DNA from 2 places in the Terriglobus roseus genome. Region 1 is predicted to be linked to the other one. Evidence: riboswitches for the same ligand, from Rfam matches in the RefSeq annotation. Region 1 holds a riboswitch; the other holds the start of a gene.
What was found. Region 1 has a riboswitch for cobalamin ahead of BLT38_RS07620 (TonB-dependent receptor). Riboswitches for the same ligand answer to the same signal wherever they lie in the genome.
Positions count from the first base shown of each region.

Region 2: it holds a riboswitch for cobalamin, as region 1 does, so the genes downstream of both, metE (5-methyltetrahydropteroyltriglutamate--homocysteine S-methyltransferase) here and BLT38_RS07620 (TonB-dependent receptor) in region 1, are expected to answer to the same signal.

Region 1 covers NZ_LT629690.1:1,783,188-1,790,811, forward strand. The annotation lists gene BLT38_RS07605 (ABC transporter ATP-binding protein) at 1-1,556, opposite strand, end outside; gene hemW (radical SAM family heme chaperone HemW) at 1,636-2,838, shown strand; gene BLT38_RS07615 (threonine aldolase family protein) at 2,835-3,914, shown strand; cobalamin riboswitch at 3,953-4,197, shown strand; gene BLT38_RS07620 (TonB-dependent receptor) at 4,232-6,676, shown strand; gene BLT38_RS07625 (hypothetical protein) at 6,779-7,624, shown strand, end outside.
Region 2 covers NZ_LT629690.1:1,920,340-1,927,963, reverse strand. The annotation lists gene dnaX (DNA polymerase III subunit gamma/tau) at 1-1,520, shown strand, start outside; gene BLT38_RS08220 (YbaB/EbfC family nucleoid-associated protein) at 1,531-1,848, shown strand; gene BLT38_RS08215 (serine hydrolase) at 1,922-2,872, shown strand; tRNA gene BLT38_RS08210 (tRNA-Arg) at 2,924-3,000, opposite strand; gene metE (5-methyltetrahydropteroyltriglutamate--homocysteine S-methyltransferase) at 3,191-5,467, opposite strand; gene BLT38_RS20480 (hypothetical protein) at 5,501-5,638, shown strand; cobalamin riboswitch at 5,612-5,753, opposite strand; gene BLT38_RS08200 (DUF6454 family protein) at 5,742-6,536, shown strand; gene BLT38_RS08195 (ATP-binding protein) at 6,538-7,624, opposite strand, start outside.

The DNA.
Region 1 (7,624 bases):
TCGGCGGCGCGCTCCACTTCGGCGTCGGTGATCCATTCGGAGCCGAGGCGGATGTTGGACTTGACTGTGCCGGTGAAAAGGAAAGCGTCTTGTAAGACGACGCCGAAACGACGGCGCAGGGCATCCAGCGGCATCTGGCGGACGTCCATACCGTCGACAAGCACGCTGCCGGACTGGACATCGTAAAAACGCATCATCAGAGCAGTGATGGTGGTCTTGCCCGCGCCGGTATGTCCGACGACTGCCGCAGTTTCACCCTTGGCGACGTTGAACGAGACGCCGCGGAGAATCCATTCGATGTCAGGAATGTTGGCCAGATCTTCGTCCGTTTGCGCGAGGGTGAGGGCGGACTTCTGATCGTCAGTCAACGTCTGGTAAGTGAACCAGACATTCCGGAACTCGATGGAGCAGGGTTCGCCGTGAGGCGGCTCGACGGCGGTGGCAGGGGAGACGATCTCCGGCTCAGTATCAAGCAGCTTGAAGACGCGCTCGCTGGCGGCCATGGCGGCCTGCAGAATGTTGTACTTTTCGCTGAGATCCTGGATGGGACGGAAGAATCGCTGCGCGTATTGCATGAACGCCAGCAGTACACCCACCGTGACGGCGCGGCCAAAGAACGATGCGCCGTGCAGAACGCCGAAGCCGCCCTTCCACAGCACCATGGCAATGGCGATGGTGCTCAGCAGTTCTACGGCGGGGTAGTACAGCGAATACGCCTGCACCTGGTCCACGTAGGCGTCGCGATGTTCCGCGTTAATGAGGGTGAAGTCATCGTAAGCACGCTGTTCGCGATTGAAGAGCTGCACCACGCTCATGCCGCTGACGTGTTCCTGTGTGTAGGCATTGATCTTGGCAATGGCTGTGCGGATGCGGCGATAACTGCTGCGCACAGCGATGCGGAAGAGGCGCGTGGCATAGCCGATGAGCGGCAACACCGAAAGCGTGAGCAATGCCAGCGGCCAGCTGAGCCACAGCATGATGCCAACGATGAAGATCAACACGAATACGTCTTCAAAGATGGCGAGCACGCCGCTCGTGAACATTTCGTTCAACGCGTCGATATCGCTGGTGACGCGGGTGACGAGTCGGCCTACGGGGTTGCGGTCGTAAAAGCCGACGTGCATGCGCTGCAGATGGCGGAAGATCTGCGAACGCATGTCAAACATGATGCGCTGGCCAGTCCATTGCATCAGGTAGGTCTGCATGAATTCCAGCGCGTAGCTGAGCAGCAGGGCGCAGAGATAAAGCGCAGCGCATTCGGTGATGCCGACAATGGGTTGCGGGCTGAGATGCCGTGCGAACCAGCCGGGGACAAACGTGGTGTTATGGCCGGTCATGTAGCGGTCGGTGGCCACCAGGACAAGGTATGGGCCTACGACGTCCGCGCTTGCTTTGAGCAGGATGGAAGCAAAGCTGAGGCCCGCATGGCCCGCATATGGGCGCATGTAGGTGAGCAGACGCTTCATCAGGCGGCTGTCATACGCCTTTCCAAGCACCTCTTCGTCGTGCGCGGACTTTGCGGTGGGTTTCGGCTTCTCTTTGCTTTTCTTGGCCATGCCTTGTCTGATTGTAGATGTCTTTGTGGCATGCTTCGGCTCACGATTTTTACAGCGCATACATGGGAAAATAGAAACAATGCACCCCCACGACGCCACGCTCGGCCTGTATATGTCTGTGCCGTTCTGTCGGCAGAAGTGTACTTTCTGCAACTTCGCGTCCGATGCGTTTCCCCCGGCGCGGATGACGGCGTATGTCGACAGGCTAGTAGCGGAAGTTGAAGCGTCGCGTGAGTTTGCCGCGCAACATCAATTAATCGTGCCGCAACGGGTCGATTCCGTGTTTCTGGGAGGCGGAACGCCGTCATTGCTGGAACCAGAACAGATGGCGCGTGTTTTTGCGGTGCTGCGTGCGACTTACCCCTTGGAGCAGGATGCGGAAATCACAGTGGAAGCGGCTCCGGGGCAGATTTCGGATGATTTACTCGACGTGTTGCTCCGCAGCGGCGTGAACCGCATTTCACTTGGCGTGCAGAGTTTTGTCGATGCCGAATCGCGTGCCGTGGGCCGAGTGCACACGGGCGATGCTTGTCTCGCGGAGTTGAATCGTCTGCGTGCTGCCGGGATTAGCAACCTGAACGTCGATTTGATTGCGGGATTGCCGCATCAGACGGCTGCGTCGTGGTCACATTCCCTGCAGACTGCGATGGATGCGGGCGTGGAACATGTGTCGGTGTACATGCTTGAAGTGGACGAAGATTCGCGATTAGGGCGTGAACTGATTGGCCCTGGTGTTCGTTATGGGGCGCACGCCGCGCCGACGGATTCACTTGTAGCCGATCTGTATACCCAAGCGTGCGAGAAGTTCGATACTGCAGGGCTTGCACAGTATGAGATTTCGAACTTCGCGCGTGCGGGCTATGCGTCGCGGCACAACCTGAAGTACTGGAAGCGCGATGCGTATTTTGGTTTTGGGCTGGATGCGCATTCCATGCTGCGCGCGCAAAACGATAGCCGCGCGTCGCGCTTTGCGAATGGCGATGAACTTGATCCTTACATCGCAGGCAGCGAAGCCGTCGAAGTGGAACACATCAACATGCTGGGCGAGTGGGAAGAGAGTATCTTCCTGGGACTGCGGTTGATTGATGGCGTTTCGATTGCGGAGTTGCAACAGGCGTTTCCTGCATCGTGGGTGAATGCATTTGCTGAGCGAGTGCAGAGCTTGCAACGCGATGGGTTGATGCGGTTGGAAGATGGTCGCGCCATGCTGACGCAGCACGGACGTATCGTGTCATCGAGCATCTTTGGTGAATTGCTGGCCGATGAGCCAGCGGTGGCATGAGTGCTCCCAAAGGATTAGGAGAAGTGACGATGGAAGTGATTGATCTGCGCAGCGACACCGTAACCAAGCCCACGCCGGAGATGCGTGAGGCCATGTCCACCGCCGAGGTGGGCGATGACGTGTACAGCGAAGACCCGACGGTGAATCGCCTGGAAGAGCGCGCTGCGGAGGTCTTCGGCATGGAGGCGGCGATCTTTGTTCCCACAGGATCCATGGGGAACCAGATTGCATTGCGCCTGCATACAGAACCGGGTAGGGAAGTTGTCTGCGAATCGCGTGCGCATGTGCTGGATTGGGAGATGGGCATGGCCGCGATGTTTAGCGGATGCCAGCTTCGCACGGTGCAAGGGGAGCGCGGCATTCTTCGCTGGAAAGACATTGAGCCTGCGCTTGCCACAACGGGTTTGTATTACAAGGCTCAGACTGGGCTGATTTGGGTGGAGAACACACACAACATGGCTGGCGGATCAGTTACGCCGCTGGCAGTGATGCGCGAGCTTCGCGATGGTGCGCATGGTCGCGGATTGCCAATTCATCTGGATGGTGCGCGCGTTTTCAATGCCTCCACCGCGTTGAAAACGGATGTCGCCACACTGACTGCAGGCTATGACTCCGTGAACTTCTGCCTGTCGAAGGGACTATGCGCGCCCGTTGGATCACTGCTTGTCAGTTCCCGCAAGAACATCGACAAAGCACGGCGTATTCGCAAGGCGCTGGGCGGCGGTATGCGTCAGGCAGGCGTGCTGGCAGCGGCTGGATTAATTGCACTGGATGTGATGTCGAAGCGGCTGGATGACGATCATGCCAATGCGAAGCTGCTGGCGCAGAAGATTGCGGATGTGGACGGTATCTCCGTTGATCCTGCGGAAGTGGAGACAAACATCGTTATCTTCCGCACGGAATTTGATGCGCCCGCCTATGTGGCTTCGCTGAAGGAGCGTGGCGTGTTGGCCAGCGCTATCAATGCAAATACGGTTCGTTTTGTTACCCATCATGATGTAAGCCAAGAACAATGCGCGTGTGCCGGTGAGATTGCTGTTGATGTTGCTGCGGAGATGCTTTTAGAAACCGCATAAAACAAGGCATTTACGCTGTACACTGGCAATACACGTTTTGAGTGCAATTCTGAAGAGGATTGCTTTGTTCAACACAAGCGCAGCGGAATGCATTGGGAAGCGCGGTGAGAATCCGCCACTGCCCCGCAACTGTAAGCGCGCATCTTCGACCATGTTTCGAAGACACATTCTTTTCGTGACACAGCTATCACTGCGTAAGTGGGAAGACAGCATGTGCAGGATACGAAGACTTTGTGCGATGCGCGTAAGTCAGGAGACCGATTCCGCTGCTGGTTGTAAGCCATGCTCCCGCGGGGGAAGCAGAGGAGAATTCTGATATGTATCGCATCGCTCAAAAGCGACGCGCAGCAGCGCAGTTATGTGCAGTTGCCGTGTGCGCTCTCACCGCATCGGTTGCCCACGCAGTTGTAGTCCGCGGCATGGTCCGCGATCCGCTGGGGCGTCCTGTCTCCACCGCGCATGTCCGCCTGGTCAAGGGAACGCAGGTCGTGGCCTCCACGGTCACATTGCCAGATGGTTCCTTTGAAATTCGTTCAACGGAAGATGGTCGTTTTCTGCTGATTGCGGATGCGCCCACGTTTTCTCCGCAGGTGAGTGATTCATTTTACGGACGCCCGCTAGATGTGGTGCAGAAGACTCTGCAACTCACGATCAGCCCCATCAAACAGGACATCACCGTCACAGCGACAGGCGAACCCACTCCTGTACAGCAGACCAGCGCAAGCGTGTCATTGATCGATCAGCAGGCTCTGAGTACTCGTGCCGATGTTGTGAGTGAACTTCGCCTGCAACCCGGTGTTGCGATGGTGCAGACCGGCCAGTACGGCGGTGTGACATCGATGTTTGTACGTGGTGCAAACTCTGACGCAAACAAGATCCTGATTGACGACGTGCCAGCAAACGATGTGGGTGGAGTATTCGATTACGGCACCGTATCTTCGACCGCAGTCGCTTCAATCGAGACGCATCGTGGCCCCGACAGCATCCTGTATGGAACGGACGCGCGTGCTGGTGTGGTGCGTTTTGAAACGCCGCATGGAACCACGCTGAAGCCCGTGCTGACGTACTCCGGTGATGCAGGCAATCTGCACACGTGGCGCAATGAAGGCACGCTGTCCGGTACTTATGGCAAGGCCGATTACTTCGGTGCTTTCTCGCGCTTTGATAGTTCCAATGCGCTGCCGAATGACCGTTATCACGTGGCAACTTCCGCGGCGAACCTGGGCTACAGCTTTACCGCAAAAACAAGCATTCGCGGAACCGTTCGCAATGCTGTCAGCGCTACTGGAATTCCCGGTGCATGGGACTTCCAGGGGCTTGCGCAGAACGGCAAACAGGGCGATCAGGACACCTACATGAGTGGCGTGTTGGACGACACACGCGGCAATGGTTGGCACAACACCTTCCGCTACATTGGCGCGCGCAAGCGTGAGCAGTCTCGTTACTTCGCCGCTGTGGGAACGCCGGATGGCTATGGCGAATACTTTGGCAACACCGTAACGATCCGTGGCGCCAACGGAACAAAGGCTACTGGCCAGGTCATCGTTGGATACGATCCGTTTCCCACTTACTACGAGATGGTGAACAACCGCGACGGTCTTGACTATCACACCAGCTACAGCTTCAATCGTCACCTATCTTTGGTGGGAGGTTTCCGCTTCCAGGATGAGCGTGGAGCATATCGCTATCCGTTGTATGGCGAAAACGACCAGGTGGGGCGCAGCAATTACGATTACACCCTCGCGTTCAATGGTGAAGCGTGGCATCGGATCTTCTATACCGTGGGCGGAGCGATCCAACGCAACTCACTGTATGGAACGGAAGGACAGCCGCAGATTGGGCTTTCGTACTACCTGTTTCGCCCGGCACGCGGATGGTTCCATGGAACACATCTACGCGTCCAGTTTGCGAAAGGTGTGCAGGAACCAAGCTTGAGTGCGCAGCTTTCTTCGCTGTTCCAGAAGCTGATTGGAATTGGAGATACCGCAGATATTGCGAACTTCCATGTAAGTCCGATTGGTGCGCAGCGCAGCCGCGTCTATGAAGGTGGACTCGATCAGAATATCTACTCTGACAGTGCCATTCTGCATTTGACTTACTTCCACTCGACCTATGGACGGGGGACTGAGGGCGTTCCTGTAACGCTCTACAACGCTTATTTCCATCAGAACCTACCCGTGGCGTTGGGAAGCTTCTATCTGAATTCCCTTGATACGCGGTCTACAGGCGTGGAGGCATCGCTCGAATACCAGGTGCTGCATCACCTGTTCCTGCGTGCCGGATATACGTACCAGGATTCACTGGTGAAGCAATCGTTCTCCAGCGATGCACTGGCGGCGTTAGGTGGTTCAACGACGATCAACCCGAACTATCCAGGTATTCCCATCGGGCAGTATTCGCCGCTGGTGGGGCAGCGTCCCTTCCGTCGTCCGCCGCAGACGGGATTCTTCATGGCCCAATACACCACGACGAAGTGGTCTGCAGCAGTGAAGGCCGCTGTCGCTTCACGAGCAGATGATTCCACGTTTATCGACGCTTATTCCAACTCGTCGTTCGATAACTCCATGCTGCTGCCCAACCGTAATCTCGATCCCGGATTTACCAAGCTGGATGCGAACTTCACGTATCAGGTGCGTCCGTCCGTTGCGTTGTTTTCGCAGTTAGACAACCTGCTGAACAACCAGCACATGGGTCCGATTGGTTATCCATCGTTGCCGTTTACCTTCCGTGTCGGTTTGAAGGTGCGTATCCCGCACGAGTAATCAATCGCGTTATGTGTTGAACATGCGCCATTACTGAAGCAAAAGGCCCACGCTGAGCGTCTCATCAGCGTGGGCCTTTATGATTTGGGCCGGAGGAATTTCATGTTGGCACGTCTTCGTTTTGCAAGTACTGCTTTGGCGCTGGTTTTTGCTGCGCTACCTTCTCATGCACAGGAGGGTCCGTACAACGTTCGCGTGGTGTTGCGCGCCGAAACAAAAGGGCAGCCCTCGATTCTGCAACCGGCCGATCTCCGCGTTCAGTTCGCCGGCAAGAAGATACCCGTGCAGCGGCTGGAACCATTGATCTCCAACCACAGCGCAAAACCTGTGCAGGTAGCCATCCTGATCGACGACGGTCTGCGCGGAAGCTTTGGCAACCAGATAGGTGAGATCCGCCAGTTTGCGGCCGATCTTGCGGCGGAGCATGTCGCCGTGGGCGTTGCTTATATGCAGAATGGCCGCGCTGTATTTGGCAACGGAGGTTTTACCTCTGACCCTGAAGTGGTCGAGAAGCAGTTGCGTTTATCCATGGGTGGTGCGGGCATCAGTGCCAGCCCATATTTCTGCCTGCAGGATCTGATCAAGAATTGGCCGGGAGATAAGACAGGACCGCGTGCGGTGTTAATGATCACGAACGGTATTGATCTGTACAACGGTGCTCCCACTCCGAACAACCAATATAGCCCATACGTGCAGGCGGCAATTGTGGATGCGCAGCGCGCAGGCGTGCCGGTGTATTCCATCTACTACGGTCGCTTTGACAATCATCCCGGCTTCGCCAGCTTCAGTGGACAAAGCTACCTGGGCGATCTGGCCGATAGCACCGGTGCAAACACCTTCAATCAGGGAAGCCTGAATCCGCCGAGCATCAGCCCGTACCTCAAGCAGTTTGAAAAGAACCTGAATGAGAGCTGGCTGCTATCGTTCCAGACGGGAACACGCAAGTTG
Region 2 (7,624 bases), 140 kb from region 1:
AGCTGGACGACATCCTGGGTGAATTGCGCGGTATTGCCGCGCATGAAGGCGTTGCTGCGGATGAAGCTGCACTGTCTCTGTTGGCTGAAGCTGGCGATGGCTCCATGCGCGATGCGCTGTCCATCATGGATCAGGCGATTGCCTCGGCTCCCGTCATCGACGGCAAGGCGCAACTGAGTGCCGCTGAAATCCGCGAACTTATGGGTACCGTGCCGAACACGGTGTTTGAAGAGATTCTGGAATTCGTTGCGCGCAACGATGCTGCTACGGTTCTCACCACCGCTGGACGCCTTCTGGATGCAGGCAATTCACCTTCGCAGATTGCACGGCAGTTCGTGCGGTATCTCCGCAATTGCGTCGTCGCAAAGATCGCGTCGCTGACCGAAGACGAAAATTCCAGCGACCTGCTGCAGATCAGCCCGGATGAGCGTCGGCGTGCGGTACGTACCGCGTTGTTGTTCACCGAAGAAGAGCTAACGCGTTTCCTCAATGTGATGCTGCGGACGTTTGATGACCTCGGCTTCCGACAGGAGCAGCGACTGCACCTGGAGATGGGACTGATCAAGCTGGTACACCTGCAGCGTCTGGTGCCAGTAGAGGAGTTCCTCGCGCAGCTCCCGAAGACATCGGGGAATTCCACGCCGCGTGTTCTGCCGCCACAACGCGCGGCCATTCCTGCTGCTCCAGCGCCCGCTCCACGACCTCCAGCAAACACACCTTCGCGCTTCAGTGGAGCGCCTGAACCTGCTGCACCGCGCACGCAGGCCGCCCCAGCACCTTCCATTTCGACATCGCCCTTCGCTTCCAACACGGCGGAGTCAGCGGCGCGCCCCGTGGCCAGCGTTATCTCGCAACCGCAGACGGAAGGGAGCCTGGCTCTGGCTCCAGAGCCGGTAAAAGAGCCGTCGAATGTTTCGCCGTTGGCTCAGCCCGGCGTCATCACCATGCCGGAGCCAAGCACAGGGCTGAACGCCCATGTGGCGCCGTCGCCCATTGTTTTGGAAGAACCTGTCGCCATTGCGCTACAGGCCGATGAAAACTACGACCCCTCGTGGGAGAACATTGTTTCCCCTGACGAGGATCCGGAGGCAACGGAGCCTGCATCACAACCCGTGGCCACCAGTGCTGCTGCTTCCGGAACAGCGGAATTGCAGGCAGCTGCAGTCGAGGCTCTTTTCGCCACGAAGAAGAACAACTCCGCGGCGGAGCAGTTGGAAGAGAGCCACTGGACCATCGCCGACGGTGAAGTAAAGATCGAAGTTTCACTTTCAAAGCCGATGATTGGCACGATCTTCCGTGCGGATGTGGAAGCGATCATCAAGGCAGCACTTCGCGAAAAAGGTTTGGTCGGCGTAAAGATCAGCGTCGTTCCCGCAGCAGTCGACAACAAACCAAAGGAGCCAAAGAAGCCTCGCTCAGGTTCCGTGCAGGCAAAGGCTTTGGATCACCCCACAGTGCAGAAGGCACAGAAGCTGTTCAACGCGGAGATCAGCACAGTGTTCGATCTCCGAAAGGATTAGGAGTCTTCCAATGGATTTCGGCAAACTGCAGGAGATGATGGGCCAGGCGCAGCACATGCAGGCCCAGATGGAAGAAAAGCTTGCCACCACCACCGCTGAGGCTACCTCCGGCGGCGGGTTGGTAACGGCCCGTGTAAACGGTCGCAAGGAATTGCTGCGGCTCAAGCTGGACCCGAATGTGTTGACCGCTGCTTCCGGTGACATTGAAATGCTGGAAGACCTGATCACCGCAGCAATCAACGAAGCCGGTCGCAAGGCAGACGCTCAGATGCAGTCGGAGACACAGGGCATGCTGGGTGGCATGGATTTAGGCAAGCTGCTCGGATAGCATTGCGGACATGTTCCCCCGCATATTTCATCGAACCATTCGAACTTTTCTTTATGCCGCGAGCTTGTCCTTGTTGGCGTGCAGTTCCGCGGCTATTGCACAGCCACAAGATGCAACGACCGCCGCGGTACAGCAGATCATCGCGCAGCACCATGGCAAAGTAGCCGTCTACGCCCACCAACTCAACACAGACAAGACGATTGCCATTGATGCGGAGCAACCCGTGCAGACGGCGAGCACCATCAAGCTAGCTATGCTGTGGACGGCTATGCGTGAGATTGGCCTGGGACACGCTGCGTGGAACGAGAAGTTGACTCTACAACCGGGCGAGGGTGTGGCTGGCTCTGGCGTGTTGCATTTCTTCGACACGCCGTTGACCGTCACGCTGAAGGATGTGGCCACGATGATGGTTATCGTCAGCGACAACACCGCTACCAACATGATGATTGACCGCTTCACCACGAAGAAGGTTGATGACAACATGACGGCGCTTGGTCTGGATCGGACGTGGCTATACAAGAAGGTTTCAAAACCAGCCGTCGGGCCAATGCCAGCAGATCAAAAGAAGTTTGGTCTGGGAAAGACAACAGCACGACAGATCAGCACGGTGATGGAGAAGATTGGCCGCTGCGATCTCAACATCGCAGGCCAGCCTGCGGTCGATCCTGCAAAGGCGCAGGTGGCCTGCAAGGCAGCTATTGAGATGCTTCGCAATCAGTTTTATCGCGATACCATTCCGCGTTATCTGGAGACTCTGGATAACACGGAAGCGGGAAGTGGCATTGCGAGTAAGACCGGCTCGTTGGATGCGACGCGTTCCGATGTAGCGATCATCGCAGCAAAGTCTGGCCCCATCGTTCTTGCGGTCTACACGTACGAGAACTCCGACAAAGGCTGGAGTGTCGACAACGAAGGCGAAGTCACTGTGGCAAAGATTGCAAAGGCGATTGTGACAGCATGGTCGCCACAGGGAATCGACGGGAAGGCGCTCGTTCCGGACCTTGGCTTACCCCAGGCGAAATAACTGATAGCAAAGTAGAAAGGCCACTCCAAAGAGTGGCCTTTCTAAAAGGTATGGTGCACTCGGAAGGATTCGAACCTCCGACCTATTGGTTCGTAGCCAATTGCTCTATCCAGCTGAGCTACGAGTGCACACGCGCCGAAGCACTTATTCAAGATAACAAGATACGGGGAATGTTGCAACCCTTGGGCAGTCTCAGATGTGGATTACGTAATCTTTGGCGAATCACGGAAGCCAGATACGAAACACTGAAATAACCTAACCCAACACGACGCTGAGTTCGAGGCGGCGGACCATGATGATCCGCCGCCTCCGTTGAAGTTACTCAGTGAAATGGATGCGTGCCTGAACTGCGGCTTGGCACATGTTTTTGAGAGCTTCGACCGTTTCTGGCCATCCGCGTGTCTTCAGACCACAGTCTGGATTAACCCAAACTTGTCCTGGCTTGAGCACGTTGATCGCAAGACCAAGTAGCTCTCCCATCTCCTCAGCGGAGGGAACTCGGGGCGAGTGAATGTCATAAACGCCCGGTCCAATTTCGTTGGGATAGCCATGCGCTTGGAAAGCATCCAGCAGCTCCATACGCGAACGTGCAGACTCCATCGAAATGACGTCCGCATCGAGTGCAGCAATAGAAGGCAGTACGTCTTCAAACTCGCAGTAGCACATGTGCGTATGAATCTGCGTCTCGTCTTCGACACCGCTTGTGGAGAGCCGGAACGCTTTGACTGCCCAGTCCAGATAGGTTTCCCAATCGGCATGACGCAGCGGCAAACCTTCTCGCAGTGCAGGCTCATCCACCTGGATAATGCGAATGCCCGCTGCTTCCAGATCATTAACCTCGGAACGCAGCGCAAGCGCAATCTGCCATGCTGTTTGTTGCCGTGGGATATCGTTGCGCACAAACGACCACTGCAGAATGGTGATGGGGCCGGTGAGCATGCCCTTCATCGGGCGTGACGTGAGGGAGCGTGCATAGTTTGACCACTTCACAGTCATTGGTTGTGGTCGCGATACATCACCGAAGATGATGGGCGGCTTCACACAACGCGATCCGTAGCTCTGGACCCAGCCGTATTCCGTGAAGACGAAGCCTTCCAGAAACTCAGCGAAGTATTCGACCATGTCATTGCGTTCAAACTCGCCGTGAACAAGTACATCGAGGCCGATCTCTTCCTGCTGACGAATGCAGTGTTCGGTGGCTTCGCGCAGGAATGCCTCATAGGCTTCTGCGCTTTCGTGTCCGTGTTTGAATGCCGCACGATGCTTACGCACTTCAGCCGTCTGCGGGAATGAGCCGATGGTTGTGGTGGGGAAAAGCGGCAAGCCAAGCTCTGCGCGTTGTTTGTCGGTGCGTTCACTGTAAGGCGATTTACGTGCGAAGTCTGATTCCAATAGCGATGCAAGCTTCGAACGTACTTCCTGATTCGTAGAGGATTCCGCAGTCGCGCGATCTGCAATCGCAGCTAAATTTGCGGTGAAAGCGGCTGCTTCAGAAGAAGCAAGCGCAGCGATTTCTGCGAGTTTCTCCTCTGCGAAACGCAGCCAGCTTTTAACGCGCGTAGGTAGCTTCGTTTCGCTACGTAGATCATGCGGTACGTGTAGCAGTGAGCACGACGGTGCAACGATGACGCGCTCTGCTCCTAACGCCGCAACAGCCTTTGTGATGAACTCCTGGGCAGCGGCAAAATCCGTAAGCCAGATGTTGCGCCCTTCCACCACGCCGAGGCTTAACACCTGCTCTGGGGTAAGCGCAGCAAGAACTTCGTTCAATTGCCGCGGTGTGCGAACAAGGTCAATATGGATGCCTGCGGTTTGCGCCTCAACCGCGAGCGAGAGGTTGCTCCCGAGACGATCGAAGTATGTGGTCAACATCAGCTTGACCGGCGTCTTTGTCAGCTCTGCGTACGCATGACGGAAGAACTCCGCTGCACCTTCAGGCAAGTCTGTGGCAAGGATTGGCTCATCGATCTGCACCCACTCGATATTCTGTTCGGCCAGCGTGTGAAGCACAGCTTGGTAAGCAGACACGAGCTTATCCGTGAGCATGAAAGGATCAAAGCCATCCACCCCCTTGCCAAGTAACAGCAAAGTAAGCGGTCCAATGAGAACGGGACGAGGTTCAATGCCGAGTGCACGAGCCTCTGCAATCTCATTCAGAAGTTTCGTCGTATCGACAGTGAAGGGAAGCCACGCACTCCATTCCGGGACCAGGTAGTGATAGTTCGTATCGAACCACTTGGTCATCTCCATGGCGGTTTGTTCTTTGCTGTTGCGCGCCATGCTGAAGTAGCGTTCCAGCGTGATTTTGCCACTGCCAAAACGTTCCGGTGTGGCGCCGATCAGAACCAGCGTGTCCAGCACCTGGTCATAGAGCGAGAAGTCATTCGTGGGAATGAAATCAATGCCTGCGGACTTCTGCAATTTCCAGTGTTCTGCACGAAGGGAAGCGGCGGTTTCCAGAAGTTCGGCTTCGGTGCGCTTACCCGTCCAGAATCCTTCCAGAGCAAACTTCAATTCGCGCTGCCGGCCCATGCGCGGGAAGCCGAGGTTTGCTGTCTTCAGCTTGGAAAGTGGTGTTAGTGCCTGTGTTGCCATCTTGGTTCTCTCCTAATTACGAGGGAACCACCCATGCGCAGGCGTGCAACAACGCGCGTAAACGCACGGAAGCAGGCATTGGTCACCGTTCCAATCCACGAGAGCGGTAGCCTCAAGCGCACCCACGGTCAGCGCTTTAACGCTTCCATGGTGGTGGCGGCAGGCCGGTAGTCGGACTTTGGGAAATCGTTTCCCATCACCGTTGCGGGACAGCGCCGGATTCACACCAGCTTCCCCGTTTAACAAGCTGTCCGAAGACAGCCTGACCTGCACAATGACAGTTTACCGAATCACTTATGCTGATCGCATGATGTTGCGAGTAATGGTGATGGTTCTCGGCTTGTCGCTTCCAGCAGCCGCGCAGGTTCAGGGTATTGAGCATGCACGTATGGCAGACGTGCAAACGCTACAAGGCACGGTGTTTCACGTGCAGGGCATTGACCTGGATAAGGAACACATCTGGATTACATCCGTGGATTCCAGCGCGCGCAAAGGCTATCTTCATCAGTTCAACCGGAAGACTGGCGCGTTTGAGCGGCAGGTGGACGTGAGCGATGGCGAGCGCTATCACCCCGGTGGTTTCTCCATCAGCGGTAATTCCATCTGGGTTCCAGTTGCGGAGTACAAGCCCAACAGCAGCGCAACACTGCTGGAACTGGATAAGAAGACGCTGAAGGTCAAACGAAGGATTTCCGTTGCGGATCACGTCGGTTGTGTTGCGGTCACAAAAGACTCGCTCATTGCGGGCAACTGGAGCAGCCGCAAGCTCTATGTCATCGGCATGGATGGCAAGGTGATTCGCGTGATCGATACGCCATCGCAGAACCAGTATCAGGACATCAAGTTTCTCAACGGGATGTTGGTGGGTGGCGGCAATTTGACGAAGACCACGGGCGCAGTGGATTGGTACGAATGGCCGTCGCTGAAGCCGGTGCGTTCGCTTGCATCAGGAACGACGGATCGTGGCCGTCTTTATAGCGCGGAAGGCATGACAGTCAAAGGAAATGACCTGTATCTGCTACCGGAGGATGGACCAACTCGTGTGTTTCACTTTGTCATCGACAAGTAGCTTATCGGCGGCCGCTGGACATGCCTTCTGCGAAAGCGTCCAGCGACAGTGACCGCAGCAGATTCCGACGCATACCGCTGATGACTTGGTCCATGCCACGCAATGCGTTCTCGAGCCATTCAAAGGTGACGGAATCAGCAAGCGTGTCGAGATCGCGACGCATATCCACGTTACGGATGCGATCTGGCACACCGCTGCGCAGCAACAACAGATCCTCCAGCAGTCCCGCCAATGCAGCCAGCATGGCTTGCGTTTTCTGTTGTCCGTCTGCACCGGCGCGATAGGTCTCGGTTGTCTTGAACAGGTCAGTGTGTTCTGCATCAAGAACAGCAGAGCGCAGCAGTACCATCGCATCCGCGCGCGCTGTCAGATAACCTTCAAGATCAAAGCTGAGTGCCTTGCCCGCTGCCCCCTGTGCCAGCCGTGCAATTAGGTTGCGTTGTGCAGGCTTCACTTCAGGCTTTTGCGTCGCGAGCAGTTCTTCAATCTCTACAGCAGACAAGGCTCCGAGGCGAACCGGCGCGCAACGACTGCGAATGGTGGGCAGAAGTTCACCGGGATGCTCGGCCATCAGGATGATATGCGCGTAGGCCGGCGGCTCTTCAAGCACCTTCAGAAGGCTGTTTGCCGCTTCTTTCATGAAAGCCGCAGATGGGAAGAGATAAACGCGATGTTTCGTTTCGCCGGGCAGACTGTAGATGCTGTGGATGAGCGAGCGGACTTGCCCGAGCTTTACCAGAAGCTGTGGCGGATCGGGTGGAAGAATCAGCACGTCCGGATGTGTCTGAATCAGGACGCGTGTCTCTTTCTTGTCCGTCTCACGCATCTCTTCACGCGCGGCAACGGCAGCATCCACCAGCGCTGGAAGGTCCATTGCCTCTGCAATCCGTGTGCAGTGGCGGCAATGTCCGCAGAAGTCAGCAAGGTCACCATCTGCATGCGCTTCGCGCGGCTGATTCTCACAAAGCAGCGACATCGTTAGCAGGAGTGAAAGAGTGTACTTACCGCTGCCTGCAGGGCCGCTTAACAGGATGGAGGACGGCAGCCGTCCTGACGCAATGGCGCGGCGAAGATGCACTACCGTAGCG